Regions from separate parts of the Aquabacterium sp. J223 genome, predicted to be linked through region 2. Evidence: riboswitches for the same ligand, from Rfam matches in the RefSeq annotation. Region 2 holds a riboswitch; the other holds the start of a gene.
What was found. A riboswitch is a leader RNA that binds a small molecule or an ion and turns the genes downstream of it on or off. The one in region 2 is predicted to bind S-adenosylhomocysteine.

Region 1 (15,553 bases), 200 kb from region 2:
GGTGACGCGCCGCAGCCGCTGCCACCGGCCCGGCCTCCGGCGCAGAACGGTTCACCGCCGCCGCGGCCGGACCTCGCCGAGGTGCGGGGCCAGGCCGCCGCCAAACGGGCGCTGGAGATCGCCGCCTGCGGGCGGCACAGCCTGCTGCTGGTCGGACCGCCGGGCACCGGCAAGTCCATGCTGGCGCAGCGGCTGCCCGGCCTGTTGCCGCCGATGGACGAGGACGAGGCGCTGACCAGCGCCGCGCTGCGCGGGCTGTCCGCCGACGGCCTGGGCGGCGGCGAATGGGCGCAGCGGCCGGTGCGCGCGCCGCACCATTCGGCGACCGCCGCGGCGTTGGTCGGTGGCGGCTCGCCGCCGCGCCCGGGCGAGATCTCGCTGGCCCACGGCGGCGTGCTCTTCCTGGACGAACTGCCCGAGTTCGTGCGTCCGGCGCTGGAGGCGCTGCGCGAGCCGCTGGAGAGCGGTCACATCACCATCTCGCGGGCGGCACGCCAGGCGCGGTTTCCGGCCCGCTTCCAGCTCGTGGCCGCCATGAACCCCTGTCCGTGCGGCTGGCATGGCGCGCGGCCCGGCCTGGGCCGCGAGTGCCGCTGCACCACCGACGCGGTGGCCCGCTACCGCGCTCGGCTGTCGGGCCCGCTGCTGGACCGGCTCGACCTGCAGGTGGAAGTGCCGGCGCAGCCGCCGTCGGAAGTGCTGGCGGCGCCCGACGGCGAACCCACCGCCGCGGTGGCCCGACGGGTGGCCGCCGCGGTGGCCCGCCAGCTCGAACGGCAGGGCTGCCGCAATGCCGACCTCGACGGCGTGTCGCTGGACCGGCACTGCGCGCTGGACCCGCCGACGCGCGGCTGGCTGCAGACCACGGCGCAGCGGCTGGGGTGGTCGGGCCGGCGCCTGCACCGCACGCTGCGGGTGGCCCGCAGCGTGGCCGACCTGCGCGGGGCCGCACGCATCGACATCGAGGCGCTGGCCGAGGCGGTCCAGTACCAGCGCGCGCTGCGGGCGGACTGATTCCGCCCTGCGCTCAGAAGGTTGCGCGGTCGCTGGTTTGCATCACGCCGGGTTGCACGGCCGGGGCCGGATCGGCCTGCAGGGCCTGCAGGCGACCGTTGTCCACCGTCACCCGGCTGCCGACGGCCGGCGGCTGCTTCTGGGTGACCGTGCGCAGCGTGCCGTCGTCCATGCGCACGCGCACCTGGTAGACGGTGTCCGTGCGAACGCGCTTCTCGATCTCGTGGCCGGCATAACCACCGCCCACCGCGCCGAGCACGGTCATCGCCGTGCGGCCGTTGCCCTTGCCGACCTGGTTGCCCAGCACGCCACCCAGCACGCCACCGGCGACGGCGCCCAGCCCGCTGCCCTGGCCCTGCTGCTGCACGGCGTTGACCGATTCGACGCGGCCGCAGGTGGCGCACACCGCCACGGGGCGCGTGGGCAGCGGCGTGGCGGCCGGTTCCGCGGTCGCCACCGGAGCCCGCGGCGCCGGCGCGGTCCGGGGTGCGGTGCGCTGGCTGGGCGTGGGGACGGCCTGCTCGGCCACGAGGGCCGAAGGGGCCTGCGGGGCCGGCGTCGCCGCGCCCTGCGCGGCCACCGGCCCCTCGGCCGCGCGGCGGGCCTGGTCGCCCTTGATCAGCCAGCCGGCGGCGGCACCCAACGAAGCGACCAGCACGGCGCCGGCGACGAGGCCCGCGACCGGTACGCGGGCCGCGGGACGGACCGCCGGAGAAACGTCGGTGGAGGCAGTGGGGCTCATGGCGTTCATGGCGTGCTTGTTCGTGTTGTGGAGAAGGAGCAGGCACCGGGCCTGCCCTTCCTTCAACGCCCGAGACGCGTTCTCGGAGACCCCGGACAACGCATCAAAGGTAACGAGGTGTCATCCATGGTGCGCGGCCCTCACGCCATGAACCCGAGGTTGCGGCGCGACGCATCGAACGCGGTCAGCCGCGGGAAGATGTCGGCCAGCCCGCCGTCGCTGACGCCGAACCAGCGGCCGAGCGTGGCGCCCAGCTGCTCGACCGAGATCTCCGGCAGCAGCGAGCCGTTGCCGATCTGGTTCGGGCTGGTGAAGTCGCCGCGACTGTCGGGCAGGCCGTAGGCCGGGAAGTTGCCGTACACCTCGCGGCCGCGCACCGCGCCGCCCATGACGAAGTGGTGGGCGCCCCAGCCGTGGTCGGTGCCGTCGCCGTTGCTGGTGAAGGTGCGGCCGAAGTCGCTGGCGGTGAAGGTGGTGACGCTGTCGCGCAGGCCCATCGCGCCCAGCGTGTTGTCGAAGTAGACCAGGGCCTGCGACAGCCGTGCCATCAGGTCGGCGTGCTGCCGGTTCTGGTTGTCGTGCGTGTCGAAGCCGCCCATGCTGACGAAGAACACCTGGCGCCGCGTGCCGAGCGCGGTGCGGCCGGCGATGGTGCGTGCCACCACCTGAAGCTGCTGTGCCAGGCCGTTGTTGTTCAGCGGCGCCACCAGCGGCCCGTAGGGCGCGGTGTTGGCCGCCGGCAGCGCGGCACCGAAGGCCTGCTCGGCGTCGATCGAGCGGCCGACCACGGTGGCGTGGTCGCGCAGCAGCACCGAGTCGCTGCGCGCGTTGCGCATGACGCGCCGCATCGACTCCAGCGCCGGGCCGGAGCCGAACAGCGTCGTCGCCCCGTTGCCGCCGATGCGGATCGCGCCGTTGGTCGACACCTGGTACTGCAGCACGTTCTGCCCCGACAGCCACACCGCGTTGCCGCTGGCCGAGATGCTGGTGAAGAGGGCGTTGCCGTTGCCGGCGGCCAGCAGGTCGCCCATGCGCCCGCCCCAGCCGGCGGTGGCGCCCTCGGCGGCCAGCGTCTGCCAGGTCGATTGCTGGTCGTTGTGCGAGAACAGGCTGGCCGGCTTGGGCACCGCGCTGTTGCGGTAGTCGGCCTTGGTCAGCGGCCGCAGCAGCGGCCCGACGTTGGAGACGATGGCCAGCCGGCCCGCGGCGAAGAGGTCGCGTGGGCCGGTGAGCATCGGGTGCAGCGCGATGCCCCGGCCCTGCGGCGTGATCGGGTTCAGCGCCAGCACCCCGCCCAGCCGTGCCGGCGATCCGGCGCCCGCACCGGTGTTCTCCGGCGTGCCGGGGGCCAGCAGCGCGATGGAGTCCGGGGCCTGGTTGCGCACCTGCGTGTAGTTGGCCCAGGACGGCGCATCGGTGGCCAGCACGGTGTTGTAGGTGTCGTTGCCGCCGTAGAGGAACAGACACACCAGGGCCTTGTAGTCGCTGCCGGCGGACTGGGCGCTGGCCGTGCCCAGCGCCGCCAGGTTCAATGCCAGCGGTGTCGCCGCCATGCCCAGGGTCGACAGGGCGCCGGCGCGGCGCAGGAATTCGCGGCGGGAAGCGGATTTCGAGATGAAGCTCATGGCGCCCCTCACTGGATCAGGAATTCCGGCGACACCGCCGTCAGGTACACCGCCAGCAGCGCGCGGTTGCGCTTCGCGGTGTTGACCTGGTTCTGGTTGCCGCCGTCGGCGCGCAGCGCGGGCAGCGCCACCGATTCGACGGCCGTGCGGATCTCGGCCTTCAGCGCGTCGTTGGCGCCGCCCGGCAGCAGGCGCGCGGTGACGCGGTCGACCAGCGCCTGCGGCTGGTCGGCCAGCGCCAGTTCGGCGTCGAGCGGGATCTGCACGTCGTTGCGCGGCGCCTGGTGGTTGGTGCCGCGCTGGCCGAAGCCGCCCTGGATGCCGCCGCGCAGGTAGTTGGCATAACCGGCCACCGAGGTCTCGTGCGCGATCTGCAGTTCGGGCACCGTCATGCCCAGCGCGCCGGACAGCGTGCCCGGCGGCACGTAGCCCGGCCGGTAGAAGTTGAAGACCGACGGGCTGCGCATCGGCGTCTGGCCGAGCTGGGTGCCGGCGTCGTCGGTGGTGCCGATCAGCCACTTGCCGCTGTCCGACGTCGCGCCCATGCCGCGCAGCAGCGCGGTCAGCCGCAGCACCGGCTCGCGCAGCTTGCCGGCGTTGGCGTCGGTGCTACGCGCCTCGGGGTCCAGCAGCACGGCGCGCACCACGGCCTTCAGGTCGCCGCGCACGCCGCTGCCGTTGTTGTTGAAGGCGGCGGCGACGCGGGCCACGTAGGCCGGGCTGGGGTGGCTGGTGACCAGCCGCTGGATCAGCTGGCGGCCGATGAACGGCCCGACGTTCGGATGGTTGGCCAAGGTGTCCAGCGCCAGCGTCAGGCTGGCGTTCGGATCGGCCCGGCCCTGCGCGGGCACCACCTGGCCGAGGAAGCGCTTTTCCGAGATGGAGTGGAACTGGCTGTAGCCCTGCATCGGCTTCCACTCCCGGTCGGGGTCGCGCGTGGCGCCGTCCCAGCCCCAGAAGCGGCTGTCGGCGGTGTCGGGCCCGTCCCAGCTCCAGCCGGTGAACACCCGCGACAGGCCCGCCACGTCGTCGCCGCTGTAGGTGGCTCCGCCACGGGCGCTGCCGTCGAGGTTGAGCTCGACCAGGCCGATGCTGAACAACTGCATCACCTCGCGGGCGAAGTTCTGGTCCGGGATTCGGCCGGTGGCCACGTTCTCCTTCTGGTTCTTCATGTGCGACAGGTACACGCCCATCACCGGCGCGCGGGCCACTTGCTCCAGCAGGTCGCGGTAGCGGCCGAACGCGTTGGCGCCCAGCATGTCGAGGTAGCCGGCCACGCCGCGCGGGTTCTCTGAGACGCCGCCGTCGACCATCGAGACCACGAAGATCTGCGACAGCGCAAAGGCCACGCGCTGTCGCAGCTGGTCCGGCCCCCTGCACCGCCTGGCGGTAGAAGGTGTCGAGCACCTCCCGCGTGCCGGCGCCGCTGTTGGCCGCCTTCAGGGCCAGGTGCTCGGCGTCCCAGTAACCGCGGTGCAGCGTCTGCGGCAGCGCCATCTGCTCGTCGATCCAGCGGCCGTAGCCGACGGCCATCACGCGGTCGAGGTCGGCCTCGGTGGCGCCGAAGGTCGCCTGGTTGAGGAAGCGCACCGCCTCCTGCCGCGAGCCGGGCACCGACAGCGCCGACGCGGTGCCGTCCGCCCCGCCGGCATCGTCGCCGCCACCGCCGCCACCGCCACAGGCGGTGAGCAGGGCAACGACCAGCACGACGGCCCACCCGCGGTGGCGTCCGCGGGCGGCGTGGGGGCTCGGGGCGGTCGATGGCATGGCGGGTCCCTCCGTGTTCGCATCGCGACGCCCTGGTGGACGCCGCGGCGCGATTGTTCGGAGGACCCGGCCACGAAGGCCGCCAACTAAGTCGCGGCCGACACAGTGCTTACGGAAGCACGCAAATCAGTGCCGCACGGCTGAACGCTCGCTCGGACGAACGGCGCCCGGCCCACGGCCCGGAGGTCAGAGCTGCGGCGCCAGCAGCCGCCGCGCGTCGTCCAGCGCCAGGCGCTGGCGCTCGGCGAAGTCGGCGAGCTGGTCCTCGCCGATGCGGCCGACATTGAAGTACATCGCCTTCGGATGGGCGAGGTAGAAGCCCGAAACGCTGGCCGCCGGCATCATGGCCAGGCTCTCGGTCAGCGTCATGCCGATGTCCTCGGCCTGCAGCAGCTCGAACATGCCGCGCTTGACGCTGTGGTCGGGGCAGGCCGGGTACCCCGGCGCGGGGCGGATGCCGCGGTACTTCTCGGCGATCAGCTCCTCGGCGCTCAAGGCCTCGTCGGCGGCGTAACCCCACAGCTCGGTGCGCACCCGCTGGTGCAGGCGCTCTGCGAAGGCCTCGGCCAGCCGGTCGGCCAGCGCCTTGAACATGATGGCGGCGTAGTCGTCGTGGTCGGCCAGGAACTGGCGCTCCTTCTTCTCCACGCCGACGCCGGCGGTCACCGCGAACAGCCCGATGTAGTCGTCGGCCGCGCCCTTGGGCGCGATGAAGTCGGCCAGCGAGCGGTTCGGCCGCTTGACGCCGTCGATCACCGGCCGCTCGCTCTGCAGCCGCAGGGGCTGCCAGCGCAGCACCACGTCCTCGCGCGAGTCGTCGGCGTAGACCTCGATGACGTCGTCGTCCACCGTGTTGGCCGGGTACAGGCCGACCACGCCGTTGGCCTGCAGCCAGCGGCCCTCGACCAGCCGCTGCAGCATGCGCTTGCCGTCGCTGAAGACCCGCTGCGCCGAGTCGCCGACGATGTCGTCGCGCAGGATCTCGGGGAAGGGCCCGGCCAGGTCCCAGGTCTGGAAGAAGGGACCCCAGTCGATGAAGGCCGCCAGTTCCGCCAGGTCGTAGTTGCGGAAGACGCGGCGGCCGATGAACTTCGGCTTCGGCGGCGTGTCGTGCGACCAGTCCATCACCGCCTTGTTGGCGCGGGCGGCGGCCAGGCTGACCAGCGGCGTCTGCTTCTTGTTGGCGTGCAGCTGCCGCACTTTCTCGTAGTCGGCCTTCAGCTCGTCGATGAAGCGGGCGGCGCGCTCCTCGCTCAGCAGGTCGGCGCACACGCCCACCGACCGCGACGCATCCGGCACGTAGACCACCGGCCCTTCGTAGTGCGGCGCGATCTTCACCGCGGTGTGCACCCGGCTGGTGGTGGCGCCGCCGATCAGCAGCGGGATCTTCTTCAGGCGGAAGTGCTCGTCGCGCTGCATCTCGCTGGCGACGTACTGCATCTCCTCCAGGCTGGGCGTGATCAGGCCCGACAGGCCGATGATGTCCGCGCCCTCGACCTTCGCTTTGGCGAGGATCTCCTGGCAGGGGACCATCACGCCCATGTTCACCACCTCGAAGTTGTTGCACTGGAGGACGACGGTGACGATGTTCTTGCCGATGTCGTGCACGTCGCCCTTGACGGTGGCGATGACGATCTTGCCCTTGGGCTTGGCGTCGCCGCCGCCGGCCACCAGCAGCCGCTTCTCCTCCTCGATGTAGGGCAGCAGGTGGGCCACCGCCTGCTTCATCACGCGCGCCGACTTCACCACCTGCGGCAGGAACATCTTGCCCTGGCCGAACAGGTCGCCGACCACGTTCATGCCGGCCATCAGCGGGCCTTCGATGACGTGCAGCGGCCGGCCGCCGTCGGCGCGGATCTGTTGCCAGACCTCCTCGGTGTCCTGCACGATGAACTCGGTGATGCCCTGCACCAGCGCATGGGACAGCCGCTCGGCCACCGGCAGCGCGCGCCACGCCAGTCGCACGCTGTCGTCCTTGGCAGCGCCCTTGGCGCGCTCGGCGATCTCGATCAGGCGCTCGCCCGAATCGGGCCGGCGGTTGAGCACCACGTCCTCCACCCGCTCCCGCAGCTCCGGGTCGAGGTCGTCGTACACGCCCACCATGCCGGCGTTGACGATGCCCATGTCCATGCCCGCCTGGATGGCGTGGTAGAGGAACACGGTGTGGATGGCCTCGCGCACCGGCTCGTTGCCGCGGAAGCTGAAGCTGACGTTGCTGACCCCGCCCGACACCTTGGCGCCGGGCAGGTTCTGCTTGATCCAGCGGGTGGCGTTGATGAAGTCCACCGCGTAGTTGTCGTGCTCCTCGATGCCGGTGGCGATGGCGAAGATGTTCGGGTCGAAGATGATGTCCTCGGGCGCGAAGCCGATGCCGTCCACCAGCAGGCGGTAGGCGCGCTCGCAGATCTCGACCTTGCGCTCGTAGGTGTCGGCCTGGCCCTTTTCGTCGAAGGCCATCACCACCGCCGCGGCGCCATAGCGCTTGATGAGCTTGGCCTGGTGGCGGAACGGGCCCTCGCCCTCCTTCAGCGAAATGGAGTTGACGATGCCCTTGCCCTGCAGGCACTTGAGTCCCGCCTCGATCACCTCCCACTTCGAGCTGTCCACCATGATCGGCACGCGCGCGATCTCGGGCTCGGAGGCGATGAGGTTGAGGAAGCGCACCATGGCCGCCTTGCTGTCCAGCATGGCCTCGTCCATGTTGACGTCGATGACCTGCGCGCCGTTCTCCACCTGCTGGCGGGCCACCGCCAGGGCCTCCTCGAACTGGCCGTTGAGGATCATCCGCGCGAAGGCTTTGGATCCGGTGACGTTGGTGCGCTCGCCGATGTTGACGAACAGCGTGCCGGCGCCGATGGACACCGGCTCCAGGCCGGCGAGGCGAAGCGGCGGCACGGCCACCGAGGAAGCGGAAGCAGGGGATGGGGCAGTGGTCATGGCACGGGTCGGTGCCGGCGCCGGACCCCGGCCTGCGGCCCATCCGCAGGCCTGGGATCCAGGCCGGGATGAGCGCCGTTGCGTCGGTCCGACCGGCGCAACCTCCCCTCCGGCGAACCCGCCCGAGCCTGGCCGTCACACGGACGGTCGCAGCGCTCCTCGGGCAGGCAACCAGTTTATCCGCCACCATCGTGCACGCCCATTGCCACGCCCTGCGACATGACGCCTTCCGCCGCACGACACCGCCTTCGCTTGACCGGCCTGCTGCCGCTGCTGCCGGTGCTGGCTGCCTGCTCGTCCGTGCCACTGGGTCCGGGCCGCGGAGCGCCAGGGGCATCCACCGCCGCGCCGCCCTCGCTGGCCGCCGAGCAGCGCCGGCTGGCCGATCTGTTCCGTGGCACGCCTGTGGTGTTCACGCTGCTGCCCCACGGCGCATTGAGCACCGAGGTGCCGCTGGGCCACTGCTTCGACCGCGGCGCGGTGGTGGTGCGGCGGCCGCTGCAGGCGGTGCTGGACCGGCTGGCCGCCAGCGCGGCGGTGCGGGCGGCGGCGTCGGTGGAGACGCTGGCACCGTCGGACGCGGGCCGGCCCAACCCGGCGCTGGCCACCGAGCGTGCCGCCGCGGTGCGCGACTACCTGGTGGCCGGCGGGCTGATGCTGGTGCGCTTCAAGCCGCCGCGTGCAACCACCACGGAGGTGGTGCAGGTCATCGTCACGCCGTGACGCCGAGGGCGCCGGCGCGGGGCGTCAGGCCGCCTCGGCCAGCGATGCGAAGAGCGGGTCGTGCAGCCCGCGCGGGCGGTAGGCGCTGACGCGCTTCGCGATCTCGGCGATGTGCTCGGGCGTGGTGCCGCAGCAGCCGCCGGCGATGTTGAGCAGGCCCTGCCGCGCGAAGTCCTCCATCAGGCCGCCGGTCACGTCCGGCGTCTCGTCGAAGCCGGTTTCGCTCATCGGGTTGGGCAGGCCGGCGTTGGGGTAGCAGCTGATCCAGGTGTCGCCGGCCACCTTGGCCAGCTCCTCCAGGTAGGGCCGCATCAGCGCCGCGCCGAGCGCGCAGTTCAGGCCGACGGCGATCGGCTTGGCGTGTCGCACCGAATGCCAGAAGGCGCTGACCGTCTGGCCCGACAGGATGCGGCCGGAGGCATCGGTCACCGTGCCGGACAGGATCACCGGCAGGCGTTCGCCGGTCTCTTCCATCAACTCGTCGAGCGCGAAGATGGCCGCCTTGGCGTTCAGCGTGTCGAAGATGGTCTCGACGAGGAAGACGTCGCAGCCGCCTTCGAGCAGCCCGCTCGCCTGCTCGTGGTAGGCCGCGCGCAGGGTGTCGAAATCGACGTTGCGCGCGCCGGGGTCGTTGACGTCGGGGCTGATGCTGGCGGTGCGCGGCGTGGGGCCGAGCGCGCCGGCCACGAAGCGGGGCTTGTCCGCGCTGGTGAACCGGTCGCAGGCCTCGCGTGCCAGCCGGGCGGCGGCCACGTTCATCTCGCGCGCCACCTCGGCCAGGCCATAGTCCTCCTGCGCCACCGAGGTGGCGCCGAAGGTGTTGGTCTCGATGATGTCCGCCCCCGCGGCCAGGTAGGCCGCGTGGATCTCGCGCAGCACGTCGGGCCGGGTGAACTGCAGCAGCTCGTTGTTGCCCTTGAGGTCGCGCGGATGGTCCGCGAAGCGCTCGCCACGGTAGTCGGCCTCCGTGAGCTTGTGGCGCTGGATCATCGTGCCCATCGCGCCGTCGATGATCACGATGCGCCGGCGCAGCAGGTCCGGCAGGGCCTGCGCGCGGGTGTAGCGGACAGTGGGGGCGGGGGCTCGGTCCATGGTCCGGGGATTCTAGAGAGCGACGGCGGCTCATCGGGGGGCTGCGCCGTATGCTCGGGTACACCCGTTGCTTCGCGCCGGTAGCTTTTCAACACACCCAACCGTTGCCGAACGCCGCCCTCCCCGCCGCCGCGCACCCCGATCGGCCGCCCACCCCGGAACGGGCCGGCCAGCCCTGCCCCGACTGGGTGGCCTGCCACGACTGCGGCGCGGTGTGGCGGCGGCCGTCGCTGGACGCCAGCCAGCAGGCGCGCTGTGCACGCTGCGGCGCCCTGGTCGGCCGAGGCCACCGCATGTCGCTGCAGGGCGTGCTGGCGCTGAACATCGCGGCGCTGGTGGTGTATGCCGTCGCGCAGTGGCAGCCGATCTGCACGCTGGCCCTGGCCGGGATGGTCACCGACGCCAGCTTTCCGCAGGCGGTGGCCACCACCTGGGCCGGTGGCGAGCGGCTGGCCGCGTTGATGGCGCTGGCCGCCGGCAGCGTGTTTCCGCTGGCGGTGCTGCTGCTGCGGCTGGCGGTGCTGCTGCCGCTGGTGAGCGGACGTGCACCCGCCTCCTTCCTGCGCGCCTTCCCGCGGCTGCTGCGCGCGCTGGCCTTCAGCAGCCGCTGGAGCATGGTCGAGGTGCTGATGCTGGCCGCCCTGGTGTCGGTGGTGCGCATCGCCGACCTGGCGCGGCTGACGGTGCAGCCGGGCCTGATCGCCTTCGGGGCGCTGGCGCTGCTGATGGCGGCCCTCGACAGCGCCGGGGTCCACCGTTTGTGGGACGCTGCCAGCGACATGGCGCGCCGTGCGCGACCCGCGCCGCCAAGCCCGGCCCACGGCAAGGCCCTGGGCTGCCGGCATTGCGGCCTGGTCTCGCTGTGGCCCGCGGGCATGGCCGGGGTCGCCGGTTCGGCACGCTGCCCGCGCTGCGACGGCCCGCTGGTGCGCGACCCGCAGGCCAGCCTGCAACGCACCTGGGCGCTGCTGCTGGCGGCGGCGGTGGCCTACCTGCCGGCCAACCTGCTGCCGGTGATGCACAGCCAGCAGGCGCTCACCGGCGGCGGCGGCCACACCATCCTCGGCGGCATCGTCGAGCTGTGGATCGCCGGCGCCTTCGACCTGGCCATCATCGTCTTCGTCGCCAGCATCGCCGTGCCGCTGCTGAAGATGGCGGTGCTGGCCCACCTGGCCTGGAGCGCGCAGCGCGGCTCGACCGGCTCGCCGCGCCAGCGCAGCCGGCTCTACCGCATGGTCGAGGCGGTGGGCCACTGGTCGATGCTCGACGTCTTCGTCGTCGTGCTGCTGGCCGCCATGCTGCAGTTCGGCGCGCTGGCGCGCATCAGCCCGCAGCCCGGCCTGCTGGCCTTCGGCGCGGTGGTGGTGCTGACCATGCTGGCCGCCGAGGCCTTCGACCCGCAGCTCATCTGGCGCCGGCCGCCCGCTCGCCACCCCAACGACACGGCATGAACGACCAAGACCCATCCCCTTCCGACGCGCCGGGCCAGCCGCCGCTGCCCGCGGTGCAGCCGCGCAGCCGGCTGCGGCTGTCGATGGTCTGGCTGGTGCCGCTGATCGCGGTGGCGGTCGGCATCGGCCTCGTGGTGCAGTCGCGGCTGCAGGTGGGGCCGGAGATCGTCATCGACTTCCGCACCGCCGAGGGCCTGGAGGCGGGCCGCACCCAGGTCCGCTACAAGGAAGTGCCGGTGGGCCAGGTGACGAAGGTGCAGCTGTCGGCCGACCGCCAGACCGTGCGCGCCACCGTGCGCCTGGACCGCAGCGCCGCCGCCATGGCGGTCGAGGACAGCCGCTTCTGGGTGGTGCGACCGCGCATCGGCGCCACCGGGCTGACCGGCCTCAGCACGCTGGTCAGCGGCGCCTACATCGGCGTCGATGCCGGCGTGTCGGAACAGGCCCAGCGCGAGTTCGTCGGCCTGGAGAACCCGCCCTTCGTGCTGCGCAACGAGCCCGGCCGCAGCTTCGTGCTCAGCGCCACCAACCTCGGCTCGCTGGACATCGGCTCGCCGGTGTACTACCGGCGCACCCGCGTCGGCCGGGTGGTGGGCTGGGAGCTGGACGCGGAAAACGACACGCTGTCGGTGCGGCTGTTCGTCGAGTCGCCGCACGAGCGGCTGGTGACGCAGCACAGCCGCTTCTGGAACGCCAGCGGCGTTGACCTCGCGCTCAACGCCAACGGGCTGACGGTGAACACCCAGTCGCTGACCTCGGTGCTGGCCGGCGGGGTGGCCTTCTCCAACGTCGGCGACACCAAGGGCGAGCCGGCCGCCGAAGGCAGCCGCTTCCGCCTCTTCCGCGACCGCGAGACCGCCGTGGCGCCACCGGACGGCCCGGCGCAGCGGGTGCGCATGGTCTTCCGGCAGAACGCCCGCGGCCTGGCGGTGGGGGCACCGGTCGAGGTCCTGGGGGTGGAGGTGGGTCGGGTCGAACAGGTGCGACTGCGCCAGGACCCGAAGACCCGCCACTTCCACGTCGAGGCCGAGGCCGACCTCTTCCCGTTGCGCGTCGGCCTGCCGCTGCTGGCGCCGGCCGATGCACGACAGGCGCTGAAGCGGCTGGTCGACGACGGCCTGCGCGCCGAGCTGCGCACCGGCAACCTGCTCACCGGCCAGGCCTACATCGCGCTGGACTATCCGCAGCGGCCGACGCCGGTGCGCTTCGACACCAATGCCGCGGTGCCCGAGCTGCCCACCGTGCCGGGCGCCTTCAGCGAGCTGCAGCCGCAGCTGATGCAGATCGTGCGGCGGCTGGGCTCGGTGCGCTTCGACCTCATCGGCGAGAGCCTGCAGTCCACGCTGCAGACCGCCGACGGCACGCTGAAGTCGCTCACGCCCGAGGCGCGCGAAGCCCTCGCCAGCCTGCGCCGGGCGCTGGACACCGCCGACGGGGTGATGCGCGAGCTGGGCCCCGAGGCCAAGGCCGCGCTCGGCGGCGTGCAGGCCACGCTGCGCTCGGCCGACCGCACGCTGCAGGGCCTCGAGCGCCAGGTCGGCCCCGGCGCCGCCGGCGGCGGGCTGCAGGCCACGCTGGAGGAGTTCCAGCGCAGCGCCCGCGCGCTGCGCCAGCTCGCCGACTACCTGCAGCGCCACCCGCAGTCGCTGCTGCGCGGTGCGCCGGCCGACCCGGTGCTGGCGCCGGCCGCCCAGGAGAACGCCCGATGAGACCGCTCCGCCCGTGCACCGTCGCCCTGCTCGGCGCTCTGCTCGTCGCCCTCGCCGGCTGCGCCGGCACCCCGGCCGTGCGGCTGCACAGCCTGCGGCCGCCGGCGCCAGCCGGCGCCGCGGCCGGCCCGGTGCCGTCGCTGTCGGTGCAGGTCGAGCGCGTCGCCGTGCCGCCCGGCCAGGACGGTGCCGAATGGCGGGTGCGCGACGGCCAGGGCACGCTGCACCAGCTGGAGCAGCAGCGCTGGACCGCCCCGCTGCCCGACGAGCTGCGTGCCGCCCTGGTCGCCGGCCTGGCGCTGCAGGGCGTGCGGGCCGGCGGCGATGCCGCCGCGCCGCGGCTGGTGGTCGAGTTGCTGCGTTTCGAGTCCACGCTCGGCGGCCCCGCGCTGCAGGAGGTGGTGTGGACGCTGCGCGGCGCCGAGGGCACGCCGGCGCTGCAGTGCCTGCGCCGCAGCCGCGAGGCGGCGCCCGGCGGCTACGAGGGACTGGCCGAGGCGCACCGGCGCGCCTGGCAGCGGCTGGCGGCGGACGTGGCCGGTGTGCTGCAGCGCCCGCCGGGCAGCGAGGCCCCACGCTGCCCGGCGACCTAGGGCGCTACGACGCGTAGAGCAGGTAGTCCGCGGTGTAGGGCACCCGCTCCGTCGCGCCCGCCGAACCGGCGTCACAGGCGCGGCGGGGCGCGTTGCCGCCCTCGGTGTTGACCCGCAGCACCTGCGTCACCGCCGCGAAGCGGCCATCGCCGCCCACCGACCGCGCCGACAGCAGCAGCCAGGGGATGGCGTCGGCCCGTGGCGCCTCGCTGCGCGCCTGCACCGTGCCGACGATGCGGCTGCCGTCGGCGGCTTCCCAATGCGGTCCCTCGTAGTGCCGGCCGTCGGGGGCGCCACGCGCGTCCAGCAGCTCGGCCTGCGGACCGACGAAGGCCCAGCCGTCGGCGCGGCATTCGTAGACCTGCACGCCGCGGGCGGCCAGCCGCTCGACCAGCCGGTGCGGGCCCCGCGGCGCCAGGGCCGCGGGCACGGCCGGTTCGTCGCGCACCAGCTGCTCGGGCGACGGCGGACGGGCGACGCGGGCGGCGGCCAGCGCGCCGACCTGCCGGCCCATGGCCAGCCCGACCTCGGTGGCCTGGCGGAAGTGCACGCCCTCCCAGATGCGAGCGTCCGACACCTCCTGCGCAAAGGCCTCCGGCGTGCGCCAGCGGCGCGTCACGCCGGGCGCGCTCGGGCTGGTGGTGGACAGCTCGGGCATCTCGCCGGCACCGACCTCGGCCCGCACCAGCGCGCTGAGGGCACCGGCCAGCACGCTGTGGGCGCTGGGGTACTCGGGGTGCAGCGGGTTGTCGATCAGCGGCACCCAGCCGGCCTCGGCCTCGGTGCCGGGATGGCCGTCCTGGTCGCCGTTGCGGATGGCGGTCACCGGCCGCCAGAAGCCGAAGTGGTACTTGGCGTCGAACACCGCGATCAGCGCATCGTCCATCGCCTGGCCGGCGGCGGCGAAGAAGCGGGCGTTCTGCGCCAGGCTGCGGCCGGGCCCCTGCGCCACCGCGCGCAGCACGCCGTGGTAGACCGGCGGCAGCGAGTACTCCCAGAAGCGCGCGGCCTCGGTCTGCTCGGGCGTGCGCTGGCGGCTGGCCCTGGCGCCGAGCGCTTTCACCTCGTTGAAGTCGCGTGCCCACTGGGCGCTCGTCAGCGCCGGCGGCGGGCCCGGGCGGAACTGCGCGGCGCCGGTCATCAGCCAGGGCTGGCGCTGCGGCCACTGCGCGGCGGCCACGCCGGCGGTGGGCACGTAGGCCCCCGGCGCCGCATGCGGCCGGTAGCGCTCGGGCGTGGCCGCGCCGTCGTCGGCACGCCAGGCCAGCACGCGGGCGGCGGCCTGTTCGCCGGCGGCCACACCCGCCGCCTTGGCCGGACCGTCGGGCAGCTTGGCCAGCGCGGCCTGGTAGGCGGCGTGGATGGCCGCCGCCTGCGTCGGCGGCAGCAGGCGCGTCAGGCCGGCGCGGTTGGCCGCGGCCACCGCGGCGGCGGCGGCGGTGTCGTCGGCAGGCCGGGCCGGCAACGCCGTCACCGCCTCGTGCACGGCGGTCTGCACGAGGGCCAGCACGCGGTAGGCCGGTGGGGGGCCGAGCCGTGCCTCGGCGATCAGCTCGCCGGCCTTGGCATGCCAGTCGGTGACCGCATCGGCGGCCCAGGGGTGGTGCCGGCGGCCAGGCCGAAGAGGGCCAGCGCGATGCGGCCGGCGGTGAATGCGAAGGAGCGGGACATGAGGGTCTCCTGGCGTGCCCGGCCGTCAGGCGCGGGTGACGACGATCTCGAGGTAGTCGCTGGGCACGACCACCGTGCCGTCGTCGGCGCGGTTGAAGCGCTCGACGAGGGCCAGCAGGTCGGCCGCCAGCGCCTGCTGGCCACCGGCCGCATCGAGCGCCGCGAAGGCCTTCAGCACCGGGCCGTAATAGCCGCGGAAGACCTCGAGAAAGTGCTCCGGCGAGCGGTA
Region 2 (15,553 bases):
CCGGGAATGGTGTCGGCCAGCACGTTGGTCACCTCGCCCCACACCCGGTCGATGCGCTCGAAGCCGGTGCGCAGCCGCTCGCGCACGGTGTGGATCATCCAGCCGATGAAGGGCAGCGGCAGCAGCGTGACCAGCGCCAGCCAGGGGTTGATGGAGAACAGGATGACGGCGGTCATGCCGATCATCAGCACGTCGGTGGCGAAGTCCAGCGCGTGCAGCGACAGGAAGACGTTGATGCGGTCGGTCTCCGAGCCGATGCGCGCGATCAGGTCGCCGGTGCGTTTGCCGCCGAAGTAGTCGAGCGAGAGCTTGAGCAGGTGGTCGTAGGTGGCGGTGCGCAGGTCGGCGCCGATGCGTTCTGACACCAGCGCCAGCAGGTAGGTGCGGGCCCAGCTCAACACCCAGGCGAACAGGGCTGCCGCCAGCAGCCCGCCGAGGTACAGCGTCACCTTGCCGCGGTCGATGGCCTGGCCGTTCTGGAACGGGATCAGCACCTCGTCCATCAGCGGCATCGTCAGGTAGGGCGCCACGAGGGTGGCGCCGGTGGAGGCCAGCGTCAGCAGGAAGCCGGTGAGCAGCTGCCATCGGTAGGGCCGGGCGAAGCGCCACAGCCGCAGCAGCACCCAGGTCGACGGCACCGTCACCGGCTCGCGGTCGCAGGCGGGGCAGTCCTCGCTGTCCGGCGGCAGGGCGGCGCCGCAGCGGGCGCACAGGCCCTCGTCGTCCGCCTCGGCTGCCACGCCCGCCGCCCGCGCCTGCTGCACCCGCGCGAAGCGGTCGGCCAGGCGCAGCGCCTGCGCCTGCAGCGCCAGGGTGAAGCGCCAGGTCGCCAGCCGCCGGCCGTCGGAGCACAGCTCCAGGCTGCCGACCCCGGCGTGGTCGCTCAGCTTGAGCTGCAGGCCGGGGACGAGCGCCCATTCCTGCAGCGCAGAACCGTCGGCCTGCCACAGCAGCCGGCGGTCGGTGAGCAGGAGTTCGCCGTGCCCGAAACGCAACCCGGTGGCTTCCCCGAGCAGGTCAACCGACAGCGCGGCCTGGGCGTTCTCGTTCCCAAGCAGGTTCGCTTCCAAGGTCCCGCCGGCCGCCGTGTCCATCCCAAGCGGCGTCGTGATCGGGGTCTTGGGAGGGTGATGTGGCATGGGTTGACGTCGCTTTAAGCCCCCGTACCGGGGTTTTTTGCGGCCGAAGCGGCGAATTCTCGCCGATTTGGTCACGAATGATCGCCGTCCCACCCCACATCGCCGCGAAACGGCAGCGCTTGTGCCCGGGTTGACCGGGCCGGCGCCAAGACACAAGACAACCGCTGGGGACTCCCCGATGAACCCGAAGAACGACATCCAGCTGCTGCGCATCAACTATTTGCGCGGCCCCAACCTCTGGACCTACCGACCGACGCTGGAGGTTTGGCTGGACCTGGGCGAACTGGAAGAGCTGCCCTCCAACAAGCTGCCCGGCCTGAACGACCGGCTGGTGGCCTGGCTGCCGCAGCTGGCGGAGCACCACTGCGGCGTCGGTGAGCCGGGCGGTTTCCTGCAGCGCCTGACCGAAGGCACCTGGGCCGGCCACATCCTCGAGCACGTGGTGATCGAGCTGTTGAACCGTGCCGGCATGCCCACCGGGTTCGGCCAGACCCGCAGCACCACCCGGTACGGCGTCTACCGCATGGTGTTCCGCGCCCGCGACGAGCAGGTGGCCCGTGAGGCGCTGGCCTGCGGCCACGGCCTGCTGATGGCGGCGATCAACGACCTGCCCTTCGACGTCGCCGCGGCCATCGAGCGGGTGCGCGAGAAGGTGGACGGCTGCTACCTCGGCCCCAGCACGCAGAGCATCGTCAACGCGGCCACCGACCGCCGCATCCCGCACATCCGCCTCAACGACGGCAACCTGGTGCAGCTGGGCTACGGCAAGGCGCAGCGCCGCATCTGGACCGCCGAGACCGACAAGACCAGCGCCATCGGCGAGGCCATCGCCGGCGACAAGGCGCTGACCAAGCGCCTGCTCGCCACCTGCGGCGTGCCGGTGCCGGAAGGGCGGCGCGTGGCCTCGGCCGAGGAAGCGTGGGAAGCCGCCCAGGACATCGGCCTGCCGGTGGCGGTGAAGCCGCGCGACGGCAACCACGCCCGCGGCGTCAGCCTCGACCTGCGCGAGCGCGACGACATCGAGGCCGCCTACGAGCTGGCCTATGGCCAGGGCAGCAGCGTGATGGTCGAGCGCTACATCCGCGGCGACGAGCACCGGGTGCTGGTGGTCGGCGGCAAGGTGGTCGCCGCCACCCGCGGCGAATCGGCCTGGATCACCGGCGACGGCCAGTCCACCGTCGAGCAGCTCATCGCCTCCCAGATCAACAGCGACCCGCGCCGCGGCGACACCGAGGACTTCCCGCTCATGCCCATCCGCCTCGACGACCCCGAGACCTCGGTGCGCCACGAGCTGAAGCGCCAGGGCCTGGCCGGCGATGCCGTCGTCGAGTCCGGTCGCCGCGTGCTGGTCATGCGCAACGGCAACCTGTCCATCGACTGCACCGACGAGGTCCACCCCGAGGTCGCGCACCTGGCGGTGCTGGCCGCCAAGGTGGTGGGCCTGGACATCGCCGGCATCGACATGGTCTGCGAGGACATCGGCCGCCCGCTGCACGAACAGGGCGGCGCCATCGTCGAGGTCAACGCCGGCCCCGGCCTGCTGATGCACCTGAAGCCGGCGCAGGGCATGCCCCGGCCGGTGGGGCAGGCCATCGTCGACCACCTCTTCCCGGCACAGGACAGCGGCCGCATCCCCATCGTCGGCATCGCCGGCGCCAAGGGCACCGCCACCGTCGCCCGCCTGGTGGCCTGGCTGGTCCACCTGCACGGCCGCAAGGTCGGCCTGGCCTGCCAGGACGGCCTGTTCCTCGGCAGCCGCAAGGTCGAGCGCGGCCCGAGCAACGACCACGCCAGCGGCGAGCGCCTGCTGATCAACCGCGAGGTGGAGACCGCCGTGCTGGAAGCCGGCGCCCGCTCCATCCTGCGCGACGGCCTGGCCTACGACCGCTGCAGCGTGGGCGTGGTGACCGACCTCGGCGGCGCCGAGCAGCTGGCCGAGTTCGACGTGCACGACACCGAGCAGGTGGCGCGGGTGCTGCGCACCCAGGTCGACGTGGTGCTGCCGGACGGGGTGGCGGTGCTCAACGCCGGTGACGAACGCATCGCGGCCATGGCCCGGCTGTGCGACGGCGAGGTCATCCTCTACGCCGCGGACCCCGCCAACCCGGCGCTGGCCGCCCACCGCGCCGAGGGCGGCCGTGCCGCCTTCATCCGCGGCGAGCGGTTGGTCTTCGCCCAGGGCGCGACCGAGACGCCCTTCGCTTCGCTGTCGGCGCTCGGCCGGCGCCACGGCGCCGCGCGCGCCGCCCAGTGCCGGTTGTCCGTGCTGGCCGGCGTGTCGGCCGCCTGGGCGCTGGGCATCGCGCCCGAGCTGATCGCCATCGGCCTCGAGACCTTCGACCCCACGCTGCCCGAACTGGGCCGCGCCCCGGCCGCGGAAGCCGACGCCCCGGCCGACGCCCTGACCGCCGAAGTCGCCGCCGCCTGAGGCGACCGACCCGCACCGAACGCCACAACGCCATGAACATCTCCCGCGTGCGCGCCCTGCGCGGCCCCAACCGCTGGAGCCGCCACACCGCCATCGAGGCCACCGTCCACTGCGAGGCGGCCGAATGCGCGCTGGCCACCCAGCCCGGCCTGGAGGCCCGTGTGCGGGAGCGCTTCCCGCAGCTCGGCACCCTGCGCCCCACCGGCCGCGACCCGCAGCTGTCCGTCGCCCATGTGCTGGAGGCGGCCGCGCTGTCGCTGCAGGCGCAGGCCGGCTGCCCGGTGACCTTCAGCGCCACCGTGCCCACCGCCGAGGCGGGCACCTACCACGTGGTCGTCGAGTACAGCGAGGAATGCGTCGGCAGCCTCGCCTTCGAGCTGGCCGAGCAGCTGCTCAACGCCGCCAGCGCCCAGGCGCCGTTCGACCACGAGGCCGCGGTGGCGCGGCTGCGCGAGCTGGACGAGGACGAGCGCCTCGGCCCGAGCACCGGCTCGATCGTCAACGCCGCGCTCGCCCGCCACATCCCCTTCACCCGCCTGACCAGCGGCAGCCTGGTGCAGTTCGGCTGGGGCGTGAAGCAGCGCCGCATCTGGGCCGCCGAGGTCGATTCGACCAGCGCGGTGTCCGAGTCGATCGCCCAGGACAAGGACCTGACCAAGCGCCTGTTGCACGCGGCCGGTGTGCCGGTGCCGATGGGCCGCCCGGTGGCCACGCCCGACGAGGCCTGGACCGTGGCGCAGCAGATCGGCCTGCCGGTGGTGTGCAAGCCGCAGGACGGCAACCAGGGCAAGGGCGTGACGGTGAACATCACCAGCCGCGACGCGCTGGACGCCGCCTTCGCCAGCGCGGCCGAATTCGGCAGCGTGATGGTCGAGAAGTTCCTGCCCGGCGACGACTTCCGGCTGCTGGTGGTGGGCGACCAGTTGGTGGCCGCCGCGCGCCGCGACCCGCCGCAGGTCTGCGGCGACGGCCGCCACACCGTGCGCGAGCTGGTCGACCTCGTCAACGCCGACCCGCGGCGCGGCGAGGGCCACGCCACCTCGCTGACCAAGATCCGCTTCGACGACATCGCCGTCGGCCGGCTGGCGCTGCAGGGCCTGACGCCCGAGTCGGTGCCGGAGAAGGGCCAGCGCGTCGTCCTGCGCAACAACGCCAACCTGTCCACCGGCGGCACCGCCACCGACGTCACCGACGACGTGCACCCCGAGGTGGCCGCCCGCGCCATCGCCGCGGCGCAGATGGTCGGCCTGGACATCTGTGGCGTCGACGTGGTGTGCGAGACGGTGACCAAGCCGCTGGAGGCGCAGTCCGGCGGCGTGGTCGAGGTCAACGCCGCGCCCGGCCTGCGCATGCACCTGGCGCCGTCCTACGGCAAGGGCCGGGCGGTGGGCGAGGCCATGGTCGACCACCTGTACCGGCGCGGCGACGACGGCCGCATCCCGCTGGTCGCCGTCACCGGCACCAACGGCAAGACGACGACGGTGCGGCTGATCGCCCACCTGTTCGCCGCCGCCGGCAAGACCGTGGGCATGACCAACACCGACGGCGTCTACGTCGGTGGCCGGCAGATCGACTCCGGCGACTGCTCCGGCCCGAAGAGCGCCAAGAGCGTGCTGGCGCACCCGATGGTCGACGCCGCCGTGCTGGAGACCGCCCGCGGCGGCCTGCTGCGCGAAGGCCTGGGCTTCGACCGCTGCGCGGTGGCCGTGGTCACCAACATCGGCGAGGGCGACCACCTGGGCCTCAACCACCTGCACACCGCCGAGGACGTGGCCGGCGTCAAGCAGGTCATCGTGCAGAACGTGGCGGCCGACGGCTACGCGGTGCTCAACGCCGCCGACCCGCTGGTGGCGGCGATGGCGGCCCAGTGCCCGGGCAGGGTCATCTTCTTCGCCGCCGACCGCAAGCTGCCGCTGATGGCCGCGCAGATGGCGCAGGGCCTGCGCACCGTGCACCTGGACGGCGACGCCATCGTCGCGGTCGAGGGTGCCTGGCGCGAGCGGCTGCCGCTGGCCGACATCCCGATCACCCGCAGGGGCACGGTGGGCTTCCAGGTGCAGAACGTGATGGCGGCGGTTGCCGCGGCCTGGGCCGTCGGCCTGGACTGGGACACCGTGCGCCGCGGCCTGGCCACCTTCGTCAACGATGCGGACAACGCGCCGGGCCGCTTCAACGTCATGGACTACCGCGGTGCCACCGTGATCGCCGACTACGGCCACAACCCGGACGCGATGCGCGCCCTGGTGGCCGCGGTGGAAAGCCTGCCGGCGACCCGCCGCTCGGTGGTGATCAGCGGCGCCGGCGACCGTCGCGACGAGGACATCCGCGCGCAGACGGCCATCCTCGGCCGCGCCTTCGACGAGGTGGTGCTGTACGAGGACGCCTGCCAGCGCGGCCGCGCCGACGGCGAGGTGGTCGGCCTGCTGCGCGAGGGCCTGCGCGACGCGCCGCGCACCCGCCACGTCGACGAGGTGCGCGGCGAGTTCAAGGCGGTGGACCTGGCGCTGTCGCGCCTGCAGCCCGGCGAGCTGTGCCTGGTGCTGGTCGACCAGGTCGACGCGGCGCTGGCACACCTGGCCCAACGCTGCGCCGAAGCGAACGCCGCGGTCGCCGCCTGAGCGTCGTGACCCCGACCAGCGGCCCGCCTCGTGCGGGCCGCGGCGCTTTCAGGCCTGCTTGAGCAGCGCCAGCCCCTTCAGGTACTCGCCTTCGGGGAACACCAGCGTGGTGGGGTGGTCGCAGGCGCCCTCCAGGCGGGCCAGGATGGCGGCGTCGACCTCGGCGTCGATGCCGGCGCCAGCGACGATCTTGTGGAACAGGTCGGCGCCGATGCCGCCGGAACACGAGAAGGTGAGCAGCAGCCCGCCCGGCTCGAGCAGTTTCAGCGCCAGGCGGTTGATGTCCTTGTAGGCGCGCGCCGCGCGCTCGGCGTGGTGGGCGGTGGGCGCGAACTTCGGCGGGTCGAGCACGATGGCGTCGAAGCGCCGGCCGGCCTTCAGCGCGTCGCGCAGGAAGGTGTTGACGTCCGCGTCGGCCACCTCCGAGCGCGACGGCTCGAAGCCGTTGAGCGCCACATGCGCCTGCACCCGCTGCAGCGCCGGCGCCGACGAATCGACGCTGGTCACCTGCGCGGCGCCGCCCTGCAGCGCGGCGATGGCGAAGCCGCCGGTGTAGCTGTAGCAGTTGAGCACTTGCCGGCAGCCGAAGTGCCGCACCCACTCGGCGAAGCGGCGGCGGTTGTCGCGCTGGTCGAGGTAGTAGCCGGTCTTGTGGCCGTGCGCCACGTCCACCGTCAGCCGCCAGCCGTGTTCGTGCATCGTGAGCTCGGTCGGCCCGTCGCCACGCAGCCAGCCGCTGGCCGCCGGCAGGCCCTCCAGCGTGCGCACGTTGGCGTCGGAGCGTTCGTACAGCCGGGCGCTGCCGCTGAGCTTGAGCAGCGCGTCCGCGATCACCGCCTTCCAGCGTTCGGTGCCGGCGGACAGGAACTGCGCGCTCAGGGTGTCGGCATAACGGTCGACGATCAGGCCCGGCAGGCCGTCGGCCTCGCCGTGCACCAGCCGCACGCCGTCGCTGTCGATGGGCAGCCGCTGCCGCAGCGCCAGCGCGGCGGCCAGCCGGCGCTCGAAGAAGGCGGCGTCGATGCGCTCGCCTTCGTCGAAGCTCCACGCCCGCACGCGGATCTGCGAGCTGGGGCTGAACGCGCCCCAGGCGAGGAAGGCACCGTCGTGGGCCTCCACCCGCACCGTCTCGCCGGCGTCGCCGCCGCCCTTCTGGATGCTGCCCTGGAAGACCCAGGGATGGCGGCGCTGCAGCGAGCGCTCCTTGCCCTCGCGAAGCCGGATCGATTTCATCCGGCCATTGTCATCGTCGGCTACTTCTTCTTCGCCCGCGGGTGCGCCGCGTCGTACACCTGCGCCAGGTGCTGGAAGTCGAGCCGGGTGTAGACCTGCGTGGTGCGGATGCTGGCGTGGCCCAGCAGCTCCTGCACCGCGCGCAGGTCGCCGCTGGACTGCAGCAGGTGCGAGGCGAAGCTGTGGCGCAGCATGTGCGGGTGCACCGGCACCGGCAGTCCGGCCTGCTGGCCGATGGCGCGCAGCCGGGTGCGCACCTGGCTGGTCGACAACCGGGTGCCGTGCCGGGTGACGAACAGCGCCGGTTCGTCCGGCCGGGCCAGCTCGCCGCGGCAGGCCAGCCAGGCCCGCACCGCCGCCAGCGCCGGCGGCCCCAGCGGCACGCTGCGCCGCTTGCGGCCCTTGCCCAGCACGTGGGCGGTGGCGTCGTCGAGGTCGATCCAGCCGGCACCGGCCCGGTCGTTGGGCCGCAGGTCGAGCCCGACCAGCTCCGCCACCCGCAGGCCACCGCCGTAGAGCAGCTCGACCAGGCAACCGTCGCGCGCCGACAGCGCCGGGTGCAGCGCGTCGGGCACCTGCTCGGCCAGCGCCACCGCCTGGTCCACCGACAGCGCCTTGGGCAGCGGCCGGCCGGCCTTCGGCGCGCGCACGCCCTGCACCGGGTTCTGCGCCAGCGCCGGCTCGCCCAGCGTTCGCCCGTGACGGCCCCACCAGGCGTAGAAGCCGCGCCAGGCCGACAGCAGCAGCGCCAGGCTGCGCGGGCCGAGCCCGCCGGCATGGGCCTCGGCCATCCAGCGCCGCACGTGGTGCGGCTGCACGTCGGCCAAGGCGAGGGGCAGCGCCTCGGCCGCCGACTGCAGGCGGGCCAGCGCATCGGCGTAGGCCGTCAGCGTGCGGTCGGCCAGCCGCTTCTCGTGGCGCAGGTGGTCGAGGTAGCGCAGCACGCGCGGCTCGCTGGGCGTGCCGGCCATGGCGCGCTCAGGCCGCGGGCGGTGGCAGAAGCCGCGACAGCCCGGCGGCCGCGATCTCGCCGATGCGCATCAGGAACTCGGTGCCCATGTCGGCGCTGTAGCGCGTGGGGTCGGGCGAGCCCAGCACCAGCAGGCCGACCGCGTCCTCGCTGCTGCCGTGGCGCAGCGGCACCATGGCCAGCGAGGCCACCGTGGCCGCGTCGTCGAGCCAGGTCGCCGCCTCGAAGCCGGCGTTGGGGCCGCAGTAGGGCATGGTGAGGCTGGAGGCGAAGCTCTTGACGTCGTCGCTGGCGCCGACCGCCCAGGCGGCGTCGGCATGCAGGGGCGCCACCCGCCACAGCTTGAGCGCCGCCTGCGGGATGAGGAACTGGTGCTTCAGCTGGCCCACCAGCACCTCCGGCAGTTGCGCCGCGTCGGTGGTCAGCAGCAGCGACCGCGTCCAGCGGTGCAGCCGGTCCGCGATGGCCACGTTCTCCTGGCCGTTGCGGATCATCTCGACGATCTTGAACTCCAGGCCCTTGATCTTGTCGCGCAGCATTTCCATCTGCCGCTCCTGCAGCGAGACGGCCCGCTGCCCATGCGGGCTGGTCAGCTGCACCGAGGCCAGCAGCTCGGCATGGCGCTCGAAGAACCCCGGCGTGTTGGCCAGGTAGTTGGCGATGTCGTGCTCCGTGATGCCTCGCACGTCAGCAGTCATGTTGGCCCTTCGTGTTCACAGCTCGATCTCTCCTTCAAAGACGGTGACGGCCGGCCCGGTCATCAGCACCGGCGAGTGCCCGCCCGCCCATTCGATGCGCACCGCACCGCCGCGGGTCTCGACCTCGACCGCGGCGTCCAGCCAGCCCAGGCGGATGCCCGCCACCACCGCCGCGCAGGCGCCGGTGCCGCAGGCCAGCGTCTCGCCGGCGCCGCGTTCATAGACGCGCAGCTTGACGTGGCCGGGGTCGACCACCTGCAGGAAGCCCGCGTTGACGCGCTTGGCGAAGCGCTCGTGGCCTTCGATCTGCGGGCCTTCCAGCCCCACGGGGGCATGGGCCACGTCCTCGACCCGGCGCACCGCGTGGGGGTTGCCCATGGACAGCACCGCCACCTCGACCGCGTCGCCGTCGGCCAGGGCCAGCGGCCACAGCTCGAAGCCGTTGACGGTGCGCGGCGTGAGGCCGGACGCATCGAACGGCAGGTCGGCATGGGCGAAGCGGGGCGGCCCCATGTCCACCGTCACCCGGCCGTCGTCCTGCAGGTGCAGGTCGAGCCGGGCGTTGACGGTCTCGACCCGCACCCGGCGCTTGTCGGTCAGGCCGTGCTCGTGCACGTAGCGCACGAAGCAGCGCGCGCCGTTGCCGCAGTGCTCCACCTCGTCGCCGTCGATGCCGTTGAAGATGCGGTAGCGGAAGTCCACCCCCGGCGTTTGGCTCGGCTCGACGAACAGGATCTGGTCGGCGCCGACGCCGAAGCGGCGGTCGGCCAGGCGGCGCAACTGCTCGTTCGACAGCGACAGCGGACCGCGGGTGGCGTCGAGCACGACGAAGTCGTTGCCCGCGCCGTGCATCTTGGTGAAGCGCAGCTTCATGGTCCGCGGATTATCCGCCCGGGACCTCGTACAACGACGGCTGGCCTGGCGGCCGCGTCTTGAAGCGCTTGTGCACCCACAGGTACTGCGCCGGGTTGGCGCGCACCTCGTCCTCGATCCAGCGGTTCATGCGCGCCGCGTCGGCCACCGGGTCGTCGGTGGGGAAGTCGGCCCACGGCTCGCCGAAGCGCACCGTCCAGCCGGCGCCCTGCGGGTGCTCGGCCCCGCGCATGCGCACCACCACCGGCTGCACCGCCATGCCCAGCGCGCGGGCCATGCGCGAGGGCGCCAGCAGGGTGGCCGCCGGCACGCCGAAGAAGGGCACGAAGGCGGCGTCGCGCTCGCCGAAGTCCATGTCCGGCAGGTTGAGGAAGAGGTGGCCGTCGCGGATGGCGCGCATCAGCGGCCGCGCGGTCTCCCGGCGCGAGAACAGGATGCCGCCGTTGAAGCGCAGCCGGCCGCGGCGGATCGCCTCGTCGAAGACCTCGTTGCTCTGGGTCTGGTACATCGAGACCACCGGGCGGCGCTGGCCCAGCTGGCTGGCGGTGCCGGCCGCCTCCAGCCCGACGAAGTGCGGCACCAGCCACATCACCGGCTGCTGCGGATGGCGCTCGGCGAAGCCGATGTCGCCTTCGATGACCAGGTGGCGCTGCAGCCGCCCGGCACTGGCGAACCACAGCAGGCCGCGTTCGAGCAGGCTGCGCGCCAGCCATCGGAAATGGGCGCGGGCGATGGCCTCGCGCTCGGCCTCGGGCAGGTCCGGCAGGCAGAGCTGCAGGTTGCGCAGCGCCACCCGCCGCCGGGCGCCGGCCAGGCGGTAGAGCAGGCGGCCGACCCCGCGGGCCAGCGCGTCCTGCAGGCCGAACGGCAGCCAGTGCAGGCACCACAGCCCCACGATCACCACCTGCGCGGGCCAGCGGCGCAGTGCCCTCGCCACTGTCGACGTCATGCCACCGACCCGAAGATGCCGGGCAGGCCCCGCGGGTGCTTGTAGCGGTCGTAGCCCCAGAGGTACTGGCCCGGGCATTGCGCAATCACCCGCTCCATCTCGCGGTTGATGGCGCTGGCCGCGGCCAGTTCGTCGTCGGCGACCCGGTCCAGCGGTTCCGCCGGCGCCGACACGTGCAGCACGTGGCCGCGGCCACGCGGCAGCCGCTCGCACCACATCAGCACCACCGCGGCGCCGGTCTGCCGCACCAGGCGGTGCGCCAGCGTCATGGTGTAGGCCGGGTGGCCGAAGAAGGGCGCCCAGACGCCCAGGCCCTCGGGCGGCACCTGGTCGGGCAGCAGGCCGACGGTCTCGCCGGCGCGCAGGGCCTTCAGCATCTGCCGCACCCCTGCCAGCGACGCCGGTGCGGCCTTCATGCCCGGCCGCTCGCGGCCCCGGCGCTGCAGGTCGCGCAGCCAGTCCTGCCGCGCCGGTCGGTACAGCACCGTGGCCGGCGCCAGGTGGCCGAAGCGCTCGGCATAGGCCTGGGCACAGACCTCGAAGGACCCCATGTGCGGCGTCAGCACCAGCAGGCCGCGGCCGGCCGCCAGGCCCTGCTCGATCAGCGCCTCGCCATGCCAGCGGCAGCCGCCGGCCAGGCGCGCGTCGTCGTGCGGGCGCAGCCACAGCCAGGGCAGTTCGGCCAGCATGCGGCCGGCTTCGGAAATCGCCTGTCGGCGCTGCGCCGGCGTGACGCCGCCGCGGCGGGCGTTCTCGGCGAGCAGGCGGCGGTAGCCGGGCGAGGCCCACCACGCGCACCAGCCGAGGAAACCGCCGAGGGCGTGCAGGAACGGCAGCCGGCGGCGGGCCAGCCAGCGGGCGATGGACAACTGCGGCAACGGGCTTCCTATAATCTGCGGCAGTCGCCGAGTTAACTGAACAACTTGCGGGGCGACTCGAGCGGCCGGTGTGACAACCGGTCCCAAGGCGTGCAGCGATGCGGGCCTTGCAAGTACCGCTAAAGCGTTCGCCGCTTCCCGGGCAGTGCAGTCGCCTCCGGGGCCTCGGCGACGCGAGGCTCCCTCAACTGCAACCCAGGAGTTTAAGGAAGTGGCGAACGACTATCTCTTCACCTCGGAGTCGGTCTCCGAAGGCCATCCCGACAAGGTCGCCGACCAGATCTCGGACGCGATCCTCGACGCGATCTTCCAGCAGGACCCGCGCAGCCGCGTCGCCGCCGAGACGCTGACCAACACCGGCCTGGTCGTGCTGGCGGGCGAGATCACGACCAACGCGCACGTCGACTACATCCAGGTCGCGCGCGACACGATCAAGCGCATCGGCTACGACAACACCGAGTACGGCATCGACTACAAGGGCTGCGCGGTGCTGGTGGCCTACGACAAGCAGTCGAACGACATCGCGCAGGGCGTGGACCACGCCAGCGACGACCACCTGAACACCGGGGCCGGCGACCAGGGCCTGATGTTCGGCTACGCCTGCGACGAGACGCCCGAGCTGATGCCGGCGCCGATCTACTACGCGCACCGGCTGGTCGAGCGCCAGGCGCAGCTGCGCAAGGACGGCCGCCTGCCCTTCCTGCGGCCGGACGCGAAGAGCCAGGTGACGATGCGCTACGTCGACGGCAAGCCGCACTCGATCGACACCGTGGTGCTGTCCACCCAGCACAGCCCCGACCAGAGCGAGACCGCGACCAAGCTCAAGCCCAGCTTCTACGAGGCGGTGATCGAGGAGATCATCAAGCCGGTGCTGCCCAAGGAATGGCTGAAGGAGACGAAGTACCTGGTCAACCCGACCGGCCGCTTCGTCATCGGCGGCCCGCAGGGCGACTGCGGCCTGACCGGCCGCAAGATCATCGTCGACACCTACGGCGGCGCCTGCCCGCACGGCGGCGGCGCGTTCTCCGGCAAGGACCCGAGCAAGGTGGACCGCTCGGCCGCCTACGCCGCGCGCTACGTGGCCAAGAACGTGGTCAAGGCCGGCCTCGCCCGGCAGTGCCAGGTGCAGGTCGCCTACGCCATCGGCGTCGCCCGGCCGATGAACGTCACCGTCTACACCGAGGGCACCGGCGTCATCCCCGACGAGAAGATCGCCGCCCTGGTGCAGGAGCACTTCGACCTGCGGCCCAAGGGCATCATCCAGATGCTCGACCTGCTGCGGCCGATCTACACCAGGACCGCCGCCTACGGCCACTTCGGCCGCGAGGAGCCGGAGTTCTCGTGGGAGAAGACGGACCGGGCCGAGTCGCTGCGCCACGCGGCAGGCCTGAAGTAGCCGCACCGCGCCTGCCATGGACAAGGGCCGCCGCGTGCGGCCCTTTGTCATGGCTCAGACGCCCAGCGCGTCCAGCGCCTCGCCGCTGCGGTGCAGCCACAGCTTCAGCCGCTGGCGGTCGAGCAGGCCGAGGGCGCCCGGCTGCAGCGCGGCCCAGAAGCTGGCACCCTGGCCGTCGACCTTCTGCAGCAGCGCATCGGGCAGCTTGCGCAGGCGGAGGGTGCGGGCCCCGGCGGCCTCGGCACGCGCGAGCAGGCCGCTGTCGGTCAGCTGCTCGAAGCCGTCGCCGCGCACTTCGTTCAGCACCACGACCAGCGGCAGGCCGGCGTTCGGCCCGTCCAGCCAGCGCTGCAGCGGCGGCAGCGAGTCGCGCCCGCTGTCCAGCACGTGCCAGACGGTGATGCCGGCGCCGACCTCGGCCGCCACTTCGGCGACGCCGGCGTCGTGGAACCAGCGGTCGAGCGAGGCCTGCGTCTGTGCGGCCAGGTCGACCACCACGTTCAGGTCCGGGTCGGCCGCGGCGGCCTCCAGCACCCGGTCCAGGCTGTCGTGGCCGTCCAGCGGCGCGGGTTCGGCGTAGTCGGCGTAATAGCGCAGCAGCGAGCCGTGCGAGCGGTCGGTGTCGAAGCAGCGCAGCGGCTTGGCGCGGTCGATCAGGTGCTGGGCCAGCAGGCGGGCGAACAGCGACTTGCCGACGCCGCCTTTCTCGCCGCCGACGAAATGGAGGTGACTCATGGGAGGAGGGCCGGCCGTGGCCGGCCGTGCGGGGGAAGGAGGGAAGGGCGAACCGCCAAGCAAGATTCACGCAGCGGGCGCGCATCATCCCCCAGCGGCGGACCCGGCCATGCCCGCCGCTGCTAGGATGCGCACCCAGTTCCGAGGAGCGTTGCAAGGTCGCCCCCCGACCCCAGGCTCGGAACGCTTGCATGCAACGGCGCTCACCCGCATCGTCTCGTCGTGGGTGAGTGGCGGCCGCCAGGCGGCCTTCGACTGTCTCTCCCTCGGCAGGCGGCGGGTTCCCAGATCCACGGAGCCACCTTCATGAACGCTGTCCTCAAGCCGCTGCACGACACGCAGTACGCCATCGCCGACCTGTCGCTCGCCGACTGGGGCCGCAAGGAATTGACCATCGCCGAGACCGAGATGCCGGCGCTGATGGCCATCCGCAAGGAATACGCCGCCAGCCAGCCGCTGAAGGGCGCGCGCATCACCGGCTCCCTGCACATGACCATCCAGACCGGCGTGCTGGTCGAGACCCTGCAGGCGCTGGGCGCCGAGGTGCGCTGGGCGTCGTGCAACATCTTCTCGACGCAGGACCACGCCGCCGCCGCGCTGGTGGCCGCCGGCACCCCGGTGTTCGCCTACAAGGGCGAATCGCTGAAGGACTACTGGGACTACACCCACCGCATCTTCGAGTTCGGGCCCAAGGGCTCGAAGGCCGAAGGCCCGAACATGATCCTCGACGACGGCGGCGACGCGACGCTGCTGATGCACCTGGGCAAGAAGGCCGAGACCGACCCGTCGGTGATCGCCAACCCGGGCAGCGAGGAAGAGCGCGAGCTGTTTGCCTCCATCAAGGCCAAGCTGGCCGAGGACGGCACCTGGTACAGCCGCAAGAGCGCGCAGATCCTCGGCGTGACCGAGGAGACGACCACCGGCGTGCACCGCCTGAAGGAGATGAGCGCCAAGGGCACGCTGATGTTCCGCGCCATCAACGTCAACGACTCCGTCACCAAGAGCAAGTTCGACAACCTCTACGGCTGCCGCGAGTCGCTGGTCGACGGCATCAAGCGCGCCACCGACGTGATGATCGCCGGCAAGATCGCCGTGGTGGCCGGCTACGGCGACGTGGGCAAGGGCTCGGCGCAGGCGCTGCGCGCGCTGTCCGCCCAGGTCTGGGTGACCGAGATCGACCCCATCAACGCGCTGCAGGCGGCGATGGAAGGCTACCGCGTGGTGACGATGGAGTGGGCCGCCGACAAGGCCGACATCTTCGTGACCACCACCGGCAACAAGGACGTCATCACCCACGACCACATGAAGGCGATGAAGCACAACGCCATCGTGTGCAACATCGGCCACTTCGACAACGAGATCCAGGTCGCCGCGCTGGAGCAGTACCAGTGGGAGGAGATCAAGCCGCAGGTGGACCATGTGATCTTCCCGGACGGCAAGCGCATCATCCTGCTGGCCAAGGGCCGCCTGGTGAACCTGGGCTGCGGCACCGGCCACCCGAGCTACGTGATGAGCAGCTCCTTCGCCAACCAGACGCTGGCGCAGATCGAGCTCTTCACCAAGCCCGACGCCTACCAGGTTGGCGAGGTCTACGTGCTGCCCAAGCTGCTGGACGAGAAGGTCGCGCGGCTGCAGC

Region 1: it holds a riboswitch for S-adenosylhomocysteine, as region 2 does, so the genes downstream of both, metH (methionine synthase) here and ahcY (adenosylhomocysteinase) in region 2, are expected to answer to the same signal.

The regions. Positions count from the first base shown of each region.
Region 1 is NZ_CP088297.1:619,844-635,396, reverse strand. Features, by position in the region: gene LRS07_RS03015 (YifB family Mg chelatase-like AAA ATPase) at 1-1,014, shown strand, start outside; gene LRS07_RS03010 (glycine zipper 2TM domain-containing protein) at 1,028-1,756, opposite strand; gene LRS07_RS03005 (DUF1501 domain-containing protein) at 1,897-3,381, opposite strand; gene LRS07_RS03000 (DUF1800 domain-containing protein) at 3,390-4,730, opposite strand; gene metH (methionine synthase) at 5,335-8,085, opposite strand; S-adenosyl-L-homocysteine riboswitch at 8,149-8,252, opposite strand; gene LRS07_RS02990 (hypothetical protein) at 8,338-8,808, shown strand; gene LRS07_RS02985 (homocysteine S-methyltransferase family protein) at 8,833-9,900, opposite strand; gene LRS07_RS02980 (paraquat-inducible protein A) at 10,005-11,351, shown strand; gene LRS07_RS21945 (PqiB family protein) at 11,348-13,060, shown strand; gene LRS07_RS02965 (PqiC family protein) at 13,057-13,653, shown strand; gene LRS07_RS02960 (DUF3455 domain-containing protein) at 13,658-15,163, opposite strand; gene LRS07_RS02955 (hypothetical protein) at 15,202-15,324, opposite strand; gene LRS07_RS02950 (class I SAM-dependent methyltransferase) at 15,350-15,553, opposite strand, start outside.
Region 2 is NZ_CP088297.1:817,097-832,649, reverse strand. Features, by position in the region: gene LRS07_RS04020 (cyanophycin metabolism-associated ABC transporter) at 1-1,139, opposite strand, end outside; gene LRS07_RS04015 (cyanophycin synthetase) at 1,318-3,567, shown strand; gene cphA (cyanophycin synthetase) at 3,600-6,185, shown strand; gene LRS07_RS04005 (class I SAM-dependent rRNA methyltransferase) at 6,234-7,418, opposite strand; gene LRS07_RS04000 (tyrosine recombinase XerC) at 7,439-8,389, opposite strand; gene LRS07_RS03995 (DUF484 family protein) at 8,397-9,086, opposite strand; gene dapF (diaminopimelate epimerase) at 9,102-9,959, opposite strand; gene LRS07_RS03985 (lysophospholipid acyltransferase family protein) at 9,970-10,908, opposite strand; gene LRS07_RS03980 (lysophospholipid acyltransferase family protein) at 10,905-11,786, opposite strand; gene metK (methionine adenosyltransferase) at 11,998-13,182, shown strand; gene LRS07_RS03970 (P-loop NTPase family protein) at 13,237-13,917, opposite strand; S-adenosyl-L-homocysteine riboswitch at 14,055-14,129, shown strand; gene ahcY (adenosylhomocysteinase) at 14,224-15,553, shown strand, end outside.